Regions from separate parts of the Pseudomonas sp. FG13 genome, predicted to be linked through region 2. Evidence: predicted binding sites of a transcription regulator. Region 2 holds the regulator's gene; each other region holds the start of a gene.
What was found. Region 2 encodes sigma-54, which starts transcription at its own class of promoters, with help from an activator protein. Its sites were predicted from a motif close to ANTGGCATNNANNTTGCTNT; they were not measured.
Positions count from the first base shown of each region.

Region 1: a site for sigma-54 is predicted at 1,197-1,216, ahead of ACODTO_RS23150 (pilin). Genes of this name have one in related genera too.
Region 3: a site for sigma-54 is predicted at 3,178-3,197, ahead of glnA (glutamate--ammonia ligase). Genes of this name have one in related genera too.

Region 1 is NZ_JBMDKO010000039.1:9,265-14,169, forward strand. It holds gene pilB (type IV-A pilus assembly ATPase PilB) at 1-1,038, opposite strand, end outside; gene ACODTO_RS23150 (pilin) at 1,263-1,673, shown strand; gene ACODTO_RS23155 (BON domain-containing protein) at 1,994-2,347, shown strand; gene ACODTO_RS23160 (DUF2845 domain-containing protein) at 2,648-2,944, opposite strand; gene ACODTO_RS23165 (DUF748 domain-containing protein) at 2,946-4,905, opposite strand, start outside.
Region 2 is NZ_JBMDKO010000002.1:82,201-87,105, forward strand. It holds gene ACODTO_RS02875 (HPr family phosphocarrier protein) at 1-265, opposite strand, end outside; gene rapZ (RNase adapter RapZ) at 281-1,138, opposite strand; gene ptsN (PTS IIA-like nitrogen regulatory protein PtsN) at 1,141-1,605, opposite strand; gene hpf (ribosome hibernation-promoting factor, HPF/YfiA family) at 1,618-1,926, opposite strand; gene ACODTO_RS02895 (RNA polymerase factor sigma-54) at 2,003-3,499, opposite strand; gene lptB (LPS export ABC transporter ATP-binding protein) at 3,716-4,441, opposite strand; gene lptA (lipopolysaccharide transport periplasmic protein LptA) at 4,441-4,905, opposite strand, start outside.
Region 3 is NZ_JBMDKO010000006.1:212,363-217,267, reverse strand. It holds gene typA (translational GTPase TypA) at 1-1,369, opposite strand, end outside; gene thiI (tRNA uracil 4-sulfurtransferase ThiI) at 1,508-2,962, opposite strand; gene glnA (glutamate--ammonia ligase) at 3,293-4,699, shown strand; gene ACODTO_RS08510 (chorismate mutase) at 4,818-4,905, shown strand, end outside.

The sequences.
Region 1 (4,905 bases), on a different contig from region 2:
CACGGTATTGAGGATATTCAGGCCGGTGTAGAGCGAGACAGTCTTGCCCGAGCCGGTCGGCCCGGTGACCAGGATCAGTCCTTGGGGTTGTTTGAGGGCCGCAAGGTAGAGCTCTTTCTGATCCGGTTCGTAGCCCAGGGCATCGATGCCCATTTGCGCGCTGGAAGGGTCGAGAATCCGGATCACCACTTTTTCGCCCCAGAGCGTGGGCAGGGTATTGACCCGGAAGTCGATGGATTTGGTTTTCGACAGGCGCATTTTCAACCGACCGTCCTGGGGTTTGCGCCGCTCGGAAATATCCAGGCTGGCCATGACCTTCAGGCGCGCGGCGATGCGGCTGGCCAGTTGGGTCGGCGGCCTGGCCACTTCTCGCAGCATGCCGTCGGTGCGCACCCGCACCCGGTAGGATTTCTCATAGGGTTCGAAGTGCAGGTCGGAAGAGCCGCCCTTGATCGCGTCCAGCAGCATCTTGTTGACGAATCGCACCACTGGCGCGTCATCGGCGTCCTGACCGGCGATGGCGTCCTGCTTGCGATCGTCGTCCGACTCGATGTCCAGGCCATCGAGGTCGACATCACCCATGCCTTCCAGGCCCGTGGTGCTGGATTCGAAAAACCTCTCGATGGCATCGCTGAGTTTGTCGTCTTCCACCAGGATGGCTTCGGTGGTCAGGCCGGTACTGAACTGGATGTCGTTGATGGCCTGGTGGTTGGTGGGATCGGAGATCCCCACGAACAGCTTGTTGCCGCGCCGCCACAGCGGCAGGGCATGGTGTTGCCGAACCAGTTTTTCACTGACAAGGCCGGTGGGCTGGCTTTCCTTGTCCAGGCTGTTGAGGTCCAGCAGGGCGACGCCGAAATGCTCCGAGGCGATTTCCGCAACCTGGCGACTCTGGACCAGTTTGTTCTGCACCAGATAACTGACCAGGGGCATGCGGTTGCGTTGGGCTTGTTGCTGCGCCTGCTGCGCGCTTTGCTCGGTGATCAGCTCGGCCAGCACCAGTTGCTTGGTCAGGCCGCTGAGGGCGATGTCATTCATGGGGATCCCGACTGCTGACAGTTCATGACTTATAGCCTAGTCAAGCCTCGACGCCAAACCAGCGGGGGCGGGTGACAAAAAACGTCAGATAGTGCGGATGTTGGGGTAGGACGTTGGGCTTCCTTGGGCTGGAAGCTCTTGCTGGCAGGGTCGCGGGGATTGGCATGTGCCGTGCAATACACCCTCCAAGCATGAGATTTCGCCTCATGTTAATGGAGATGTCTATGAACAAGCAGAATGGTTTCACGTTGATCGAGCTGCTGATCGTCGTGGCGATTATCGGCATTCTGGCGACGTTTGCGTTGCCGCAGTATTCCAAGTATCAGGCGCGGGCGAAGGCCACCGCTGGGCTGGGGGAAATTTCTGCATTAAAGGTGCCCTACGAGGATGTTATAAATCAGGGTAACGATCCAACGGCAGCCAACATGGGCTTCACATCACCTACCAGCAACTGCACGATTGCTGTCACCGGCACTGCGGCGGCCGGAACAGGCACCATTGTCTGTACCCTCTTGAAGGCTCCAGCTGCTGTAGCGGGTAAGACGATCACCCTCAGTCGTGATGCGGCCGGTGCCTGGACATGTGCGTCGACGGCCGCCAAAGAGTTTCTGCCGGCGGGATGCCCTGGCGTCTGATAGCGGGGTTTTACTTGCCTGATGCGCAGCCCAAAAGCAGGGCTGCGTGCTGGCGCATCTGTCCGATCCGGCGGGAGCATGCGCTCCAAAAAAAATCTTCGTATTTCATTGGCTTAAGGAGAGAGCAAACCCGCAAGTTGCATGTCAGAAAGCAGGAATTCATGCATTTTGCATGACCAGCCAAATTGCCGTTTCGCTTAACTTATTGATTTTAAACAAATTAATAAAATCCTTAAAGCTGGCACACCCTTCGCACTACTCCTGATAACCCTGCCGGGAATCACCTCCGGCAGTTTCTGAGAAAAACAGGAGTTACTCGTATGAAGAAGTTCGCTATCACTGCCGCTACTGCTGCCGCACTGACCTTGACCATGGCTAACGCATTTGCCGAGACTGCTCAAGCGACCCAGGCTCCGATGATGTTGGCTGCTGGTGAAGTGACTAAAGCCAAGGAAGAAACCAAGGACACCTGGATCACCACCAAAGTCAAAGCTGACCTGGTCACCGAAAAGGGTATCCCAGGCTCCGACATCAAGGTTGAAACCAACAAAGGCGTCGTATCCCTGTCTTCGACCGTTGCTGTCACCGCAGCTCAAAAAACCACCGCCGTGGCGATCGCCAAGAAAATCAAAGGCGTCAAAGCCGTATCGGCTGATGGCCTGAAGGCCGAATAAGGCCAAGACTTCTCGCCTGGACTGGGAGAGGGCGCGGCAAACGGGCTGTGTCATACGTTTGCCGTTGCTTTGGAGTTCATGCGAAAGGCCACAGGGACGTGGCCGCCACAGGCCCTCGGCATTTTGCCGGGGGCCTGTTTTATTTTGGATGGAGGTCAGTCGACGATTGTATTGGCTGATCCACCGCCATCGCGAGCAGGCTCGCTCCCACATTGGTATTGGGTTGTTCCAAAAATGTACGCTCGGCACCGATCCCCTGTGGGAGCGAGCCTGCTCGCGATAGCGGTGTCATTGCCAACCTCAGTGCCCACGCCGACTGGTGATCTGCACCAGTCGATTACCCTCGAAGCGCAGGAACTGGTACATGCCGCTGTTGGGGCCATAGGTCCATTCTTCCACCGGGTATTCCTCCCGGCGATTGACGCTGCGTTTGTAGCCCAGATCGTCCCGCGCCACCGGTTGTCCGCACTTTTGCAACACTTCGCTCGAGCGGTCGCCAACGCTGATCAACTGGCTGCCGCAACGCAATGTGTCGGCAGCCGATGCGTGAGCAGTGGTGAGCATCAAGCCCAGGCCGAGCCAGTAGAGACGCTTCATCCTATTCGGCATCCAGATGCAGGGGGGTGATCACACGCCCGTCGCTTTCGGCCTGGCCGAGGCTGGCGTCGATGAAATAGACCCGGTCATCGGCCAGTTGGCCCTTGTCCACCAGGAAGTCCTTGATGCTGCTGGCCCGCTCCTGGCCCAACTCGCGCAGCAATACGTCACTGCCGCTCCAGAATTTGATAACGCCTTCACGCAGTTTCTCGATGCGGGCCTTTTTATCCAGTTGTGTCCATTCGGCCGGCGGCTGGGCCTTGAGACGGGTTCGATAGATGCCTTCCAGCAGCGGTGCCTTTTCGTCCTCCGGCACCTGCAGCAGCGCCGCCTTGGCCGGAACCTTGTCGCCCCGGCGTTGCAGCATCTTGTAGTAGTTGTACTGGTATTCGCGTTCCAGGCGCTGGCCGGCGAGTAGCGGCCCGTCGCTGCTTTCGGCGGCAGTGCCTTCGATTTCCAGGCGCAGTTCCGGACGCTTGGCCAGTGCCTCGGAGAGCTTGAGCAGCACACCTTCGCTTTCCTGGCTCAGGTCGCTGGAGCCGGGTGCGAAGGCGACGCTGCCCAGGTCTTCCGAGCCACCGCCGGCCACCAGTCCGCCGATGAGTTTGAACGGCGCCTGGGCCGCTCGCACCACCAGGTTGCGCAGGGTTTGCCAGACAATCGGCATCACACTGAATTGCGGGTCGTTGAGGTTGCCGGACACCGGCAGCTCGATGGAGATCCTGCCCTGCGAATCCTTCAGCAGTGCGACGGCCAGTTTCAGCGGCAGGCTCACGGCGTCCGGGCTGTCGACCTTTTCCCCCAGTTGCAGTTGCTCGACCACCACCTTGTTTTCGGCCTGGAGCTGACCCTTGGTGATCCGGTAATGCAGGTCGAGATTGAGTCGGCCCTTGCGAATGCGATAGCCGGCGAACTTGCCGGAGTAGGGCGTCAGCGTCGTCAGCTCGACCCGTTTGAAACTGGTGGCGATATCGAGGCTGGCCATCGGGTCGAACGGGTTGAGAGCGCCCTTGATCGTTACCGGGGCGTAGCGGTCGACCTTGCCATTGACGTCCACGCTGGCCGGTTTGGCCTGGCGGCTGTCGATGGTGCCGATCTGACCGTTGAGCTGCTGGATGGCCGTGGCGAAATTCGGCGTCAGACTGAAGTCGGCAAAGTTGGCCGAGCCTTCGTTGATGGCAATCGCGCCGATGTGGATACCCAGTGGTTTTTCCTGGGACGCCGGTTTTGCTGCAGCGCTCTTCGTGCCGCTGTCCGGCGGCTGTGGGATCAGCAAGTCGTCGACGTTGGTGGTGCGGTCGTCGTTGATCATGAAGCGGGCATAAGGCTGGAACAGGTTGACCTTGTCGATGGACAGGCTGTCACCGTGCTGATAATTGAGGCCTTCAAGCACCAGGCTCTGCCATTTGACGAAATCGCGGGTCTTGAGGGTGTCGAGGGTGTGCAGTTGGTCGACCTGGGCGCGGCCGGTGACGGCGAAGGCCAGCGGTGCGGTGTTCTTGAGATCGACCATCAGGTCGCTGCCGAGCATCCCTGAGCGCAGCTCCAGGCGAATGAACGGGGTGATATAGGCCTGGGCGACCCGCAGATCGATGTCCTGGGTCTTGACCTTGAGCCTGGCGGTAATCGGGTTCAGGTTGACTTCGCCGTCGGCCAGGAGCTTGCCCTGTTTACCTACACCGGTATCAAGCTTGAGGGTAAAAGGCGAGCCGTTGAGGGTGTCGTAGTTCTGCAGGTCGAGGTTAAGCGGGCCGACGTCCAGTGCCACGGCGGGTTGCGCCTGGCGGTCGGCCAGATGTACCCGATAATCGCGCAGTTGCACATCCTTCAACAGTACCTGCCACGGCTTGCCGGGTGCCTTGGGCTCGGGTTTGGGGGAGTCGGCGGCTGCCGGGGCCGATGCGGGTTCTACCTTGACCTGCGGCTTGGCCGGCTGGCTGGCGAAGAGTTTCTGCCAGTCC
Region 2 (4,905 bases):
CGTCGAAGTAGCGGTTAATCAGGTCCACCAGGGCGTCCATTGCCTCCTGCGCTTGTTCACCTTGGGTTTCCAGATAGATCGTGGTGCCCTTGCCCGCTGCAAGCATCATCATGGCCATGATGCTTTTGCCGTCGATCGTGGATTCAGGCGTCCGACCGACGCGGATGGTCGTTTCCTTGAACTGGCCAGCCACGCCGACAAACTTGGCTGAAGCCCGGGCGTGCAAGCCCAGCTTGTTGATGATTTCAATTTCCTGAGCAGGCATCGCGATGTGAATCCTTTAGCTGAGGTCGCGGTGGCGAACCTGGACGTTCTTCAGGGATTGTTGCAGGAGCTGGCCCAGGCGTTCAGTCAGGTAGACGGAGCGGTGATGACCGCCGGTACAGCCGATGGCAATCGTGACATAGGCTCGGTTGCTTGCGGCAAACCGGGGCAGCCATTTAAGCAGGTAGCCGGAGATGTCCTGGAACATTTCCTCGACATCCGGTTGGGCCGCCAGGTAGTCGATCACCGGTTGGTCGAGCCCGGATTGCTCGCGCAGCTCCGGTTTCCAATAAGGGTTGGGCAGGCAACGCACATCGAACACCAGATCGGCGTCTACCGGCATGCCACGCTTGAAACCGAACGACTCCACCAGGAACGCCGTGCCTGGCTCCGGCTGGTTCAGTAGGCGCAACTTGATGGTGTCGCGTAACTGATACAGGTTCAGGTTCGTGGTGTCGACCTTCAGGTCCGCCAGGTCGGCGATCGGTCCAAGCAACTGGCTTTCGTCTTCAATGGCTTCGGCCAGCGAGCGGTTGGCATTGCTCAGCGGATGGCGTCGCCGGGTCTCGGAAAAGCGCTTGAGCAGGGTTTCGTCATCGGCATCCAGGTACAGCACATCGCACTGGATATGCCGGTTGCGCACTTCCTCGAGCAGTTCGGGGAAACGCGACAGGTGGCTCGGCAGGTTGCGTGCGTCGACGGAAACCGCCACCAGCGGTTGCGCCAGCTCGGTGTGGATCAGCGCCCGTTCGGCCAGCTCCGGCAGCAGGCCGGCTGGAAGGTTGTCGATGCAATAGTAGCCGCTGTCCTCAAGCACGTTGAGCGCCGTGCTTTTACCGGAGCCGGAGCGACCGCTGACGATGATCAGGCGCATGATTAATGACCGTTCTGCTCGTCCAGGACTACCTGATACAAGGCTTGGTTGCTCGGTGCGCTACGCAGTTTTTCGCGCACTTCCTTGCGGTCCAGCATGCTGGCGATCTGGCGCAGCAGCTCAAGATGCGCATCGGTCGCCGCTTCCGGAACCAGCAATACGAACAGCAGGTCGACCGGTGCGCCGTCGATGGCGTCGAAATCAATGGCGGCTTCAAGGTGCAGCAGTGCGCTGATGGGCGTGATGCATCCCTTGAGGCGGCAGTGGGGAATGGCGATGCCGTTGCCAAAACCGGTGGAACCGAGTTTTTCACGGGCAACCAGGGCCTCGAAGACGTCCTGCATTTCCAGATCCGGCACTTCGCGGTGGATCAGGTTGGCAATTTGTTCGAGGGCTTTCTTTTTACTGCCGCCCGGCGCGTTCACCATGGAACGGCCGGGGGTCAGGATGGTTTCTAGTCGGATCATGGATTGGGGGGATTAACGACCGGTAGCGCCCTGGAGGAGGCTTTGGGTCTTTTCCTTATGCTTTTTGAGTTGGCGATCCAGCTTGTCGGTCAGCAGGTCAATCGCGGCATACATGTCTGTGTGCTCCGCATTGGCAACCACCTCTCCGCCGGGAATATGCAACGTGGCTTCGATTTTCTGCAGCAGCTTCTCGACGTTCATCGTGACCTGCACATTGGTGATCTTGTCGAAATGCCTTTCCAATCGGTCGAGTTTTTCGCCGATGTAGGTACGCAGGGGTTCGGTCACTTCCAGTTGGTGTCCACTGATGTTGACTTGCATACAGCTTCTCCTTCGTTGCCAGTGCATAAAGCGGCAGGCAGAAATGCCTGCCACTGGAACGCTGTGGCGTGGCCTGTTACATCAACCGCTTGCGTTCGCTCGAAGGCGCGATCCCGAGGGATTCGCGATACTTGGCGACGGTACGGCGGGCCACCTGAATGCCTTGTGCCTCCAGTAAACCAGCGATCTTGCTGTCACTCAACGGCTTTTTCTGATTTTCCGCAGCCACCAGTTTCTTGATGATCGCGCGGATGGCTGTGGACGAGCATTCGCCGCCTTCGGAGGTGCTGACGTGGCTTGAGAAAAAATATTTCAATTCGTAGATACCCCGTGGGGTATGCATGAATTTCTGCGTGGTCACCCGGGAAATTGTCGATTCGTGCATGCCCACCGCCTCGGCGATGTCGTGCAGGACCAACGGCTTCATCGCTTCGTCGCCGTAGTCCAGGAAGCCGCGTTGATGCTCGACGATCTGGGTTGCAACCTTCATCAGGGTTTCGTTGCGGCTCTGCAGGCTCTTGATGAACCAGCGGGCTTCCTGCAACTGGTTGCGCATGAAGGTGTTGTCGGCGCTGGTATCGGCGCGTCTTACAAAGCCAGCGTACTGGGCGTTGACCCGTAGCTTGGGGACCGATTCCTGGTTCAGCTCCACCAGCCAGCGATCGTTGTGCTTGCGCACGATCACATCGGGAACCACGTATTCGGGCTCGGTGGCCTCGATCTGTGAGCCCGGGCGTGGGTTGAGGCTCTGGACCAGTTCGATCACCTGGCGCAGCTCATCTTCCTTGAGCTTCATGCGCCGCATCAGCTGGCTGTAGTCGCGGCCGCCCAGCAGGTCGATATAGTCGGTGACCAGTCGCTTGGCCTCGGCCAGCCACGGCGTCTTGGCGGGCAGCTGGCGCAGTTGCAGCAGCAGGCACTCACCCAGGTTGCGGGCGCCGATGCCGGCCGGTTCGAATTGTTGGATCCGATGCAGGACGGCTTCGATCTCGTCCAGCTCGATGTCCAGCTCCGGATCGAAAGCTTCGAGAATTTCTTCGAGGGTCTCGTCCAGGTAGCCCTGATTGTTGATGCAGTCGATCAGGGTCACGGCGATCAGGCGATCGGTGTCGGACATCGGCGCCAGGTTCAGTTGCCACAGCAGGTGGCTTTGCAGGCTTTCGCCGGCAGAGGTGCGGGTGGTGAAGTCCCACTCGTCATCATCGCTGCTTGGCAGGCTGCTGGCGCTGGTCTGGTAGACGTCCTCCCAGGCCGTGTCCACGGGCAGGTCGTTGGGGATGCGTTCGTTCCACTCGCCATCCTCGAGGTTATCCACCGTCGGGGCGGCTTCCTCCTGGTAGGACGGCTCCTGGATCTCGGTATTGGATTTTTGCTCGACGTTGTCGGCCAGCGGATCAGTGTTGTCGAAGTCGTCGCCTTCTTCCTGGCGTTCGAGCATCGGATTGGATTCCAGGGCCTCCTGGATTTCCTGTTGCAGGTCCAGGGTCGACAATTGGAGCAGGCGGATGGCCTGTTGCAGCTGCGGTGTCATCGTCAGCTGCTGGCCCATTCTCAAGACTAGCGATGGTTTCATGGCAGGGGCTTAACACCTTATTCGCCGGCGCACATGCGCCATCCACTACAAGGGCGCCGAAGCGCCAAACCTTAAGCAAATTATATGCCTGAAACTGAAGTGTTTGCCTAGAGGGAGTACTCAATTAGTTTCCCGATGAGGGGATTCATTGAGCCTCTCCCGAGGCGCTGCCTGGTAAAACCGACGGCGCCGGAACAGTTGCCAGACACTTCGCGCTTACAGGCGGAACTCATGGCCCAGATACACTTCCTTGACCAATTCGTTGGCCAGGATGGTGGCGGAGTCACCTTCGGCGATCAATTGTCCATCATTGACGATGTAGGCGGTCTCGCAGATGTCCAGCGTCTCGCGCACGTTGTGGTCGGTGATCAGCACGCCGATCCCCTTGGCCTTGAGATGGTGGATGATCTGCTTGATGTCGCCCACCGAAATCGGGTCCACGCCGGCGAACGGTTCGTCGAGCAGGATGAATTTCGGTGCGGTGGCCAGGGCGCGGGCAATTTCCACCCGGCGCCGTTCGCCGCCGGACAGGCTCATGCCCAGGTTGTCGCGGATATGGCTGATGTGAAATTCCTGCAGCAGGCTTTCCAGCTCCTGGCGACGACCCGCCTTGTCGAGTTCCTTGCGGGTTTCGAGAATCGCCATGATGTTGTCGGCGACCGACAACTTGCGGAAGATCGACGCTTCTTGTGGCAGATAGCCGATGCCGGCCTTGGCCCGGCCGTGCATTGGCTGATGGCTGACGTCCAGGTCGTCGATCAGGACGCGGCCCTGATCGGCCTGGACCAGGCCGACGATCATGTAGAAACAGGTGGTCTTGCCCGCGCCGTTGGGGCCGAGCAGGCCGACGATCTGCCCGCTGTCGATGGACAGGCTGACATCTCGCACGACTTGACGGCCCTTGTAGCTCTTGGCCAGGTGCTGAGCTTTCAGAGTTGCCATTACTGGGGCCTTTGCTCGGTTTTCTTTTTCGGCTGGATGACCATGTCGATCCGTGGGCGCTGCTCGGTCACCTTGTTGCCGGTGGCGCGGCCGGCGCTGGCGAGTTTCTTGTTGGTGTCGTAGACGATTTTCTCGCCCTGGGTGACGTTGTTGTCCTTGTCGATGACCTTGGCCCGATCGATCAGCACGACGCGGTCCTGGGAGGCGTGATACTGGATGGTCACGCCGTAACCCTGCACGGGCTTGGTGTCGCCAGCCGTTTGCAATTGCTCGAAATAAGCCAGGTTGCCCACCGAAGTCACCACGTCGATATCGCCGGACTGAGTACGGGTAATGGTCACGGTGTTGCCGGTGACCTTCATCGAGCCCTGGGTGATGATCACGTCGCCCTTATAGGTGGCGATACCGTTCTTGTCGTCCAGTTGGGCGTCGTCGGCCTGGATGCGGATAGGCTGGTCACGGTC
Region 3 (4,905 bases), on a different contig from region 2:
TCAGGAACTGGTTACGGAAACCGATCAGGCCACGAGCCGGGATGTTGTACTCCAGGCGTACACGCCCTTTGCCATCCGGGGACATGTTGGTCAGGTCGCCTTTACGCAGGCCCATTTCTTCCATGACCTTGCCCTGGGATTCCTCAGGGATGTCGATGGTGACGTTCTCGAACGGTTCCTGCTTGTTGCCGTCGACGACGCGGATGATCACTTCAGGACGGCCTACGGCCATTTCGAAGCCTTCGCGACGCATGGTTTCGATCAGTACCGAGAGGTGCAGCTCACCACGGCCGGAAACCTTGAACTTGTCGGCAGAGTCGCCTTCTTCAACGCGCAGTGCAACGTTGTACAGCAGCTCTTTGTCCAAACGCTCCTTGATGTTACGGGACGTCACGAACTTGCCTTCCTTACCGCAGAATGGCGAGTCGTTGACCTGGAAGGTCATGGAAACGGTCGGCTCGTCGACGGTCAGCGGCTTCATCGCCTCGACAACGGTCGGGTCGCACAGGGTGTCGGAGATGAACAGCTCTTCGAAGCCGCTGATGCAGACGATGTCGCCGGCAGCCGCTTCTTCGACGTCCACACGGTGCAGACCGTGGTGACCCATCAGCTTCAGGATACGGCCGTTGCGCTTCTTGCCGTCGACGTCGATGGCGACGACCGGGGTGTTCGGCTTGACGCGACCACGGGCGATACGGCCAACACCGATCACACCCAGGAAGCTGTTGTAGTCCAGGGCCGAGATCTGCATCTGGAACGGACCATCACGGTCAACGGCCGGCGCAGGTACGTTGTCGACGATCGACTGGTACAGCGGGGTCATGTCTTCAGCCATGTCGGTGTGGTCCAGACCGGCAATGCCGTTCAGGGCCGAGGCGTAGACGACCTGGAAGTCCAGTTGTTCGTCGGTGGCACCCAGGTTGTCGAACAGGTCGAAGATCTGGTCCAGAACCCAGTCAGGACGCGCGCCCGGACGGTCGACCTTGTTGATCACGACGATCGGCTTGAGGCCGGCTTCGAACGCTTTCTTGGTCACGAAACGGGTTTGCGGCATAGGGCCGTCCTGGGCGTCGACCAGCAGCAGCACGGAGTCGACCATCGACATCACGCGCTCTACTTCACCACCGAAGTCGGCGTGGCCCGGGGTGTCCACGATGTTGATGTGGTAGCCGTTCCAGTTGATGGCGGTGTTTTTCGCCAGGATGGTAATACCACGCTCTTTTTCCTGGTCGTTGGAGTCCATCACGCGCTCGTCGTTGAGCTCGTTGCGTTCCAGGGTGCCGGATTGACGCAAGAGTTTGTCTACCAGGGTGGTCTTACCATGGTCAACGTGGGCAATGATGGCGATGTTGCGTAGATTTTCGATCACTTGTGTATCTCGATCAGAGGATTCGGTGTGCTGACAGGTCGTGGCAGCGATTTACGTTGAGTCCGACAAAGCCGCTACAGCTTGTCGGCGGCGTCGGGGGGCCGGTGACGCAGGCCACAGGCAAACAGCCCCGGGCACTTAGCTCGGTCGATAAACGCGCACATTGGCATGCCCCTCACTGAGCAAATGGTGGGCATGCAGGCGACTCATCACGCCTTTGTCGCAATACAGCAGGTACTGGCGAGTAGGGTCCAGTTCCTTGAAACGCGCGTTCACTGCATAGAACGGCATCGTTTGTACCTCGATATCGGCGACGCTCAACGGGTCGTCTTCAGCGTCGTCCGGATGACGGATGTCGATGATGATCTGACCGGCCAGCGCTTCGCCGACTTCTTCAATCTTGATGTCCTGGCCCAATTCGTCGATCACCCGATCGATCGGCACCAGCCTGGCGTTTTCGAGCGCACGCTCGAGCACCGCCATGTCGAATTCTTTCTCTTCGTGCTCCACGCGCCCGCGCTTGGCGGCCGTCTTCGGGTTGACCGAGATGACCCCGCAGTACTCCGGCATGTGCCGGGCAAATTCGGCGGTGCCAATCGCGTTGGCCGTGTCGATGATGTCCTGCTTGTGACTGGCGATCAGCGGGCGCAGCACGAGCTTTTCGGTGACGCAGTCGATCACCGACAGGTTCGGCAGCGTCTGGCTCGATACCTGGGATATCGCCTCCCCGGTAACCAGCGCGTCGATGTGCAGGCGATCAGCGATGCTGGACGCGGCACGCAACATCATACGCTTCAAAATGACGCCCATATGACTGTCGTCGACTTTGCCGAGGATTTCTCCCAGAACTTCTTCGAACGGCACACTCACAAATAACACGCGCTGGGAACTGCCGTACTTCTTCCAGATGAAGTGCGCCACTTCCATCACGCCCAGCTCATGGGCACGCCCGCCGAGGTTGAAGAAGCAGAAATGGCTCATCAGGCCGCGCCGCATGATCTGGTAGGCCGCGACCGTGGAGTCGAAGCCGCCAGACATCAGCACCAGCGTCTGCTCCAGGGCACCCAGCGGATACCCGCCGATGCCGTTGTGCTGGCTGTGGATGACGAACAACCGTTGGTCGCGTATTTCGATACGGACTTCAACCTGCGGGTTTTTCAACGAAATACCGGCGGCGCCACACTGCTGGCGCAGTTGGCTGCCGACGTAGCGGTCCACGTCCATCGAGCTGAACGGATGCTTGCCCGCGCGCTTGCAACGTACCGAGAAAATCTTGCCCGCCAACGCATTGCCATAATGCAGCTTGCATTTGGCAACGATGTCGTCGAAATCCCCCAGCGGATATTCATCCACCTGCAGGAAATGCGCGATGCCTGGCATGCAGGTCAGCCGCTCGGTCATTTCCTTCAGGATCCTGGGTTCGCTGACGCGGGTTTCCAGTTCGAGATTGTCCCACACGCCATTCACCACCACGACCGGATCCAGATCACGGAGCACGGCACGGATGTTCTTGGCCAACTGCCGGATGAAACGGGTCCGGACCGGGCGGCTCTTGATGGTGATTTCGGGGAAGACTTTTACGATTAGTTTCATGAAAACAGCGCGCGAACGGCCAGCCGAAAAAGGGGGGCGCGGATTATAGCGGAAATTGCTCAAGGTTTGACCAATTAATGTGTAGATGGTTTTGAGCGCACCAAAACGGGTCGCCGACTATCCTTTGCGCTACATTACAGTGCGTAATTGTCTGACAATCCCTGGTTCAAGCCCTCTAAAGGCGTGGATTTGGTGCAAAAAACCCAAGCTGGGGCACTGGCATGCAATTTGCTCCCTTGTGAGGCAGGTTGCCTTGGCAGAGTATTCGCGCCGGCATCACTCATATCTACGGGCAAACCATTACCCCGCCCGAAGCCACCCGGAGGACATATGTCGAAGTCGGTTCAACTCATCAAAGATCATGACGTCAAGTGGATTGATCTGCGCTTCACTGACACCAAAGGCACTCAACATCACGTAACCATGCCGGCCCGTGATGCCCTGGATGACGATTTCTTCGAAATCGGCAAGATGTTCGACGGCTCCTCCATTTCCGGCTGGAAAGGCATCGAAGCGTCCGACATGATCCTGATGCCAGACGACGAAACGGCTGTCCTGGATCCGTTCACCGAAGAGCCGACCCTGATCCTGGTCTGCGACATCATCGAACCTTCGACCATGCAAGGCTATGACCGCGATCCACGCGCCATTGCCCACCGTGCCGAGGAATACCTGAAGTCCACCGGTATCGGCGACACCGCTTTCTTCGGTCCTGAGCCTGAGTTCTTCATCTTCGACTCGGTCAAGTTCAAGTCCGACATCTCCGGCTCCATGTTCAAGATCTTCTCCGAACAAGGTTCGTGGATGTCCGACCAGGACATCGAAGGCGGTAACAAGGGCCACCGTCCGGGCGTGAAAGGCGGCTACTTCCCAGTACCACCGTTCGACTTCGACCACGAAATCCGTACCTCCATGTGCAACGCACTGGAAGAAATGGGCCAGACCGTCGAAGTTCACCACCACGAAGTGGCGACTGCCGGCCAGAACGAAATCGGCGTGAAGTTCAACACGCTGGTCGCCAAGGCTGACGAAGTCCAGACCCTGAAGTATGTCGTGCACAACGTTGCCGATGCCTATGGCCGCACCGCGACCTTCATGCCGAAGCCACTGTACGGCGACAACGGTTCGGGCATGCACGTTCACATGTCGATCTCCAAGGACGGCAAGAACACTTTCGCAGGCGAAGGCTATGCCGGTCTGTCGGACACCGCCCTGTACTTCATCGGCGGTATCATCAAGCACGGTAAGGCCCTGAACGGTTTCACCAACCCGTCGACCAACTCCTACAAGCGTCTGGTACCCGGCTTCGAAGCACCGGTGATGCTGGCCTACTCGGCTCGCAACCGTTCCGCCTCGATCCGTATTCCTTACGTGAACAGCCCTAAAGCTCGCCGTATCGAAGCCCGCTTCCCGGATCCGGCTGCCAACCCGTACCTGGCCTTCGCCGCACTGATGATGGCCGGTCTGGACGGTATCCAGAACAAGATCCACCCTGGCGATGCCGCCGACAAAAACCTGTATGACCTGCCGCCTGAAGAGGCCAAGGAAATCCCACAGGTTTGCGGCAGCCTGAAAGAAGCCCTGGAAGAGCTGGACAAGGGCCGTGCGTTCCTGACCAAGGGCGGCGTATTCAGCGATGACTTCATCGACGCTTACATCGCACTGAAAAGCGAAGAAGAAATCAAGGTTCGCACCTTCGTACACCCACTGGAATACGAGCTGTACTACAGCTGCTGATCCGGTAGCGCTCGCACACGCGGCGTGAAACAAGAGAGGCCTCCTTCGGGAGGCCTTTTTTATGGGTGCAGATTACGTGCATGATGACCGCCGCCTCCCAGACAAGAAGAGACTGCCCATGAACTTGCGCCTCACACTTGGCCTTGCCCTCGCTGCCGCGCTACTGACGACCACCGCCGAAGCCACACCTGCTCCGGACGCCCTTA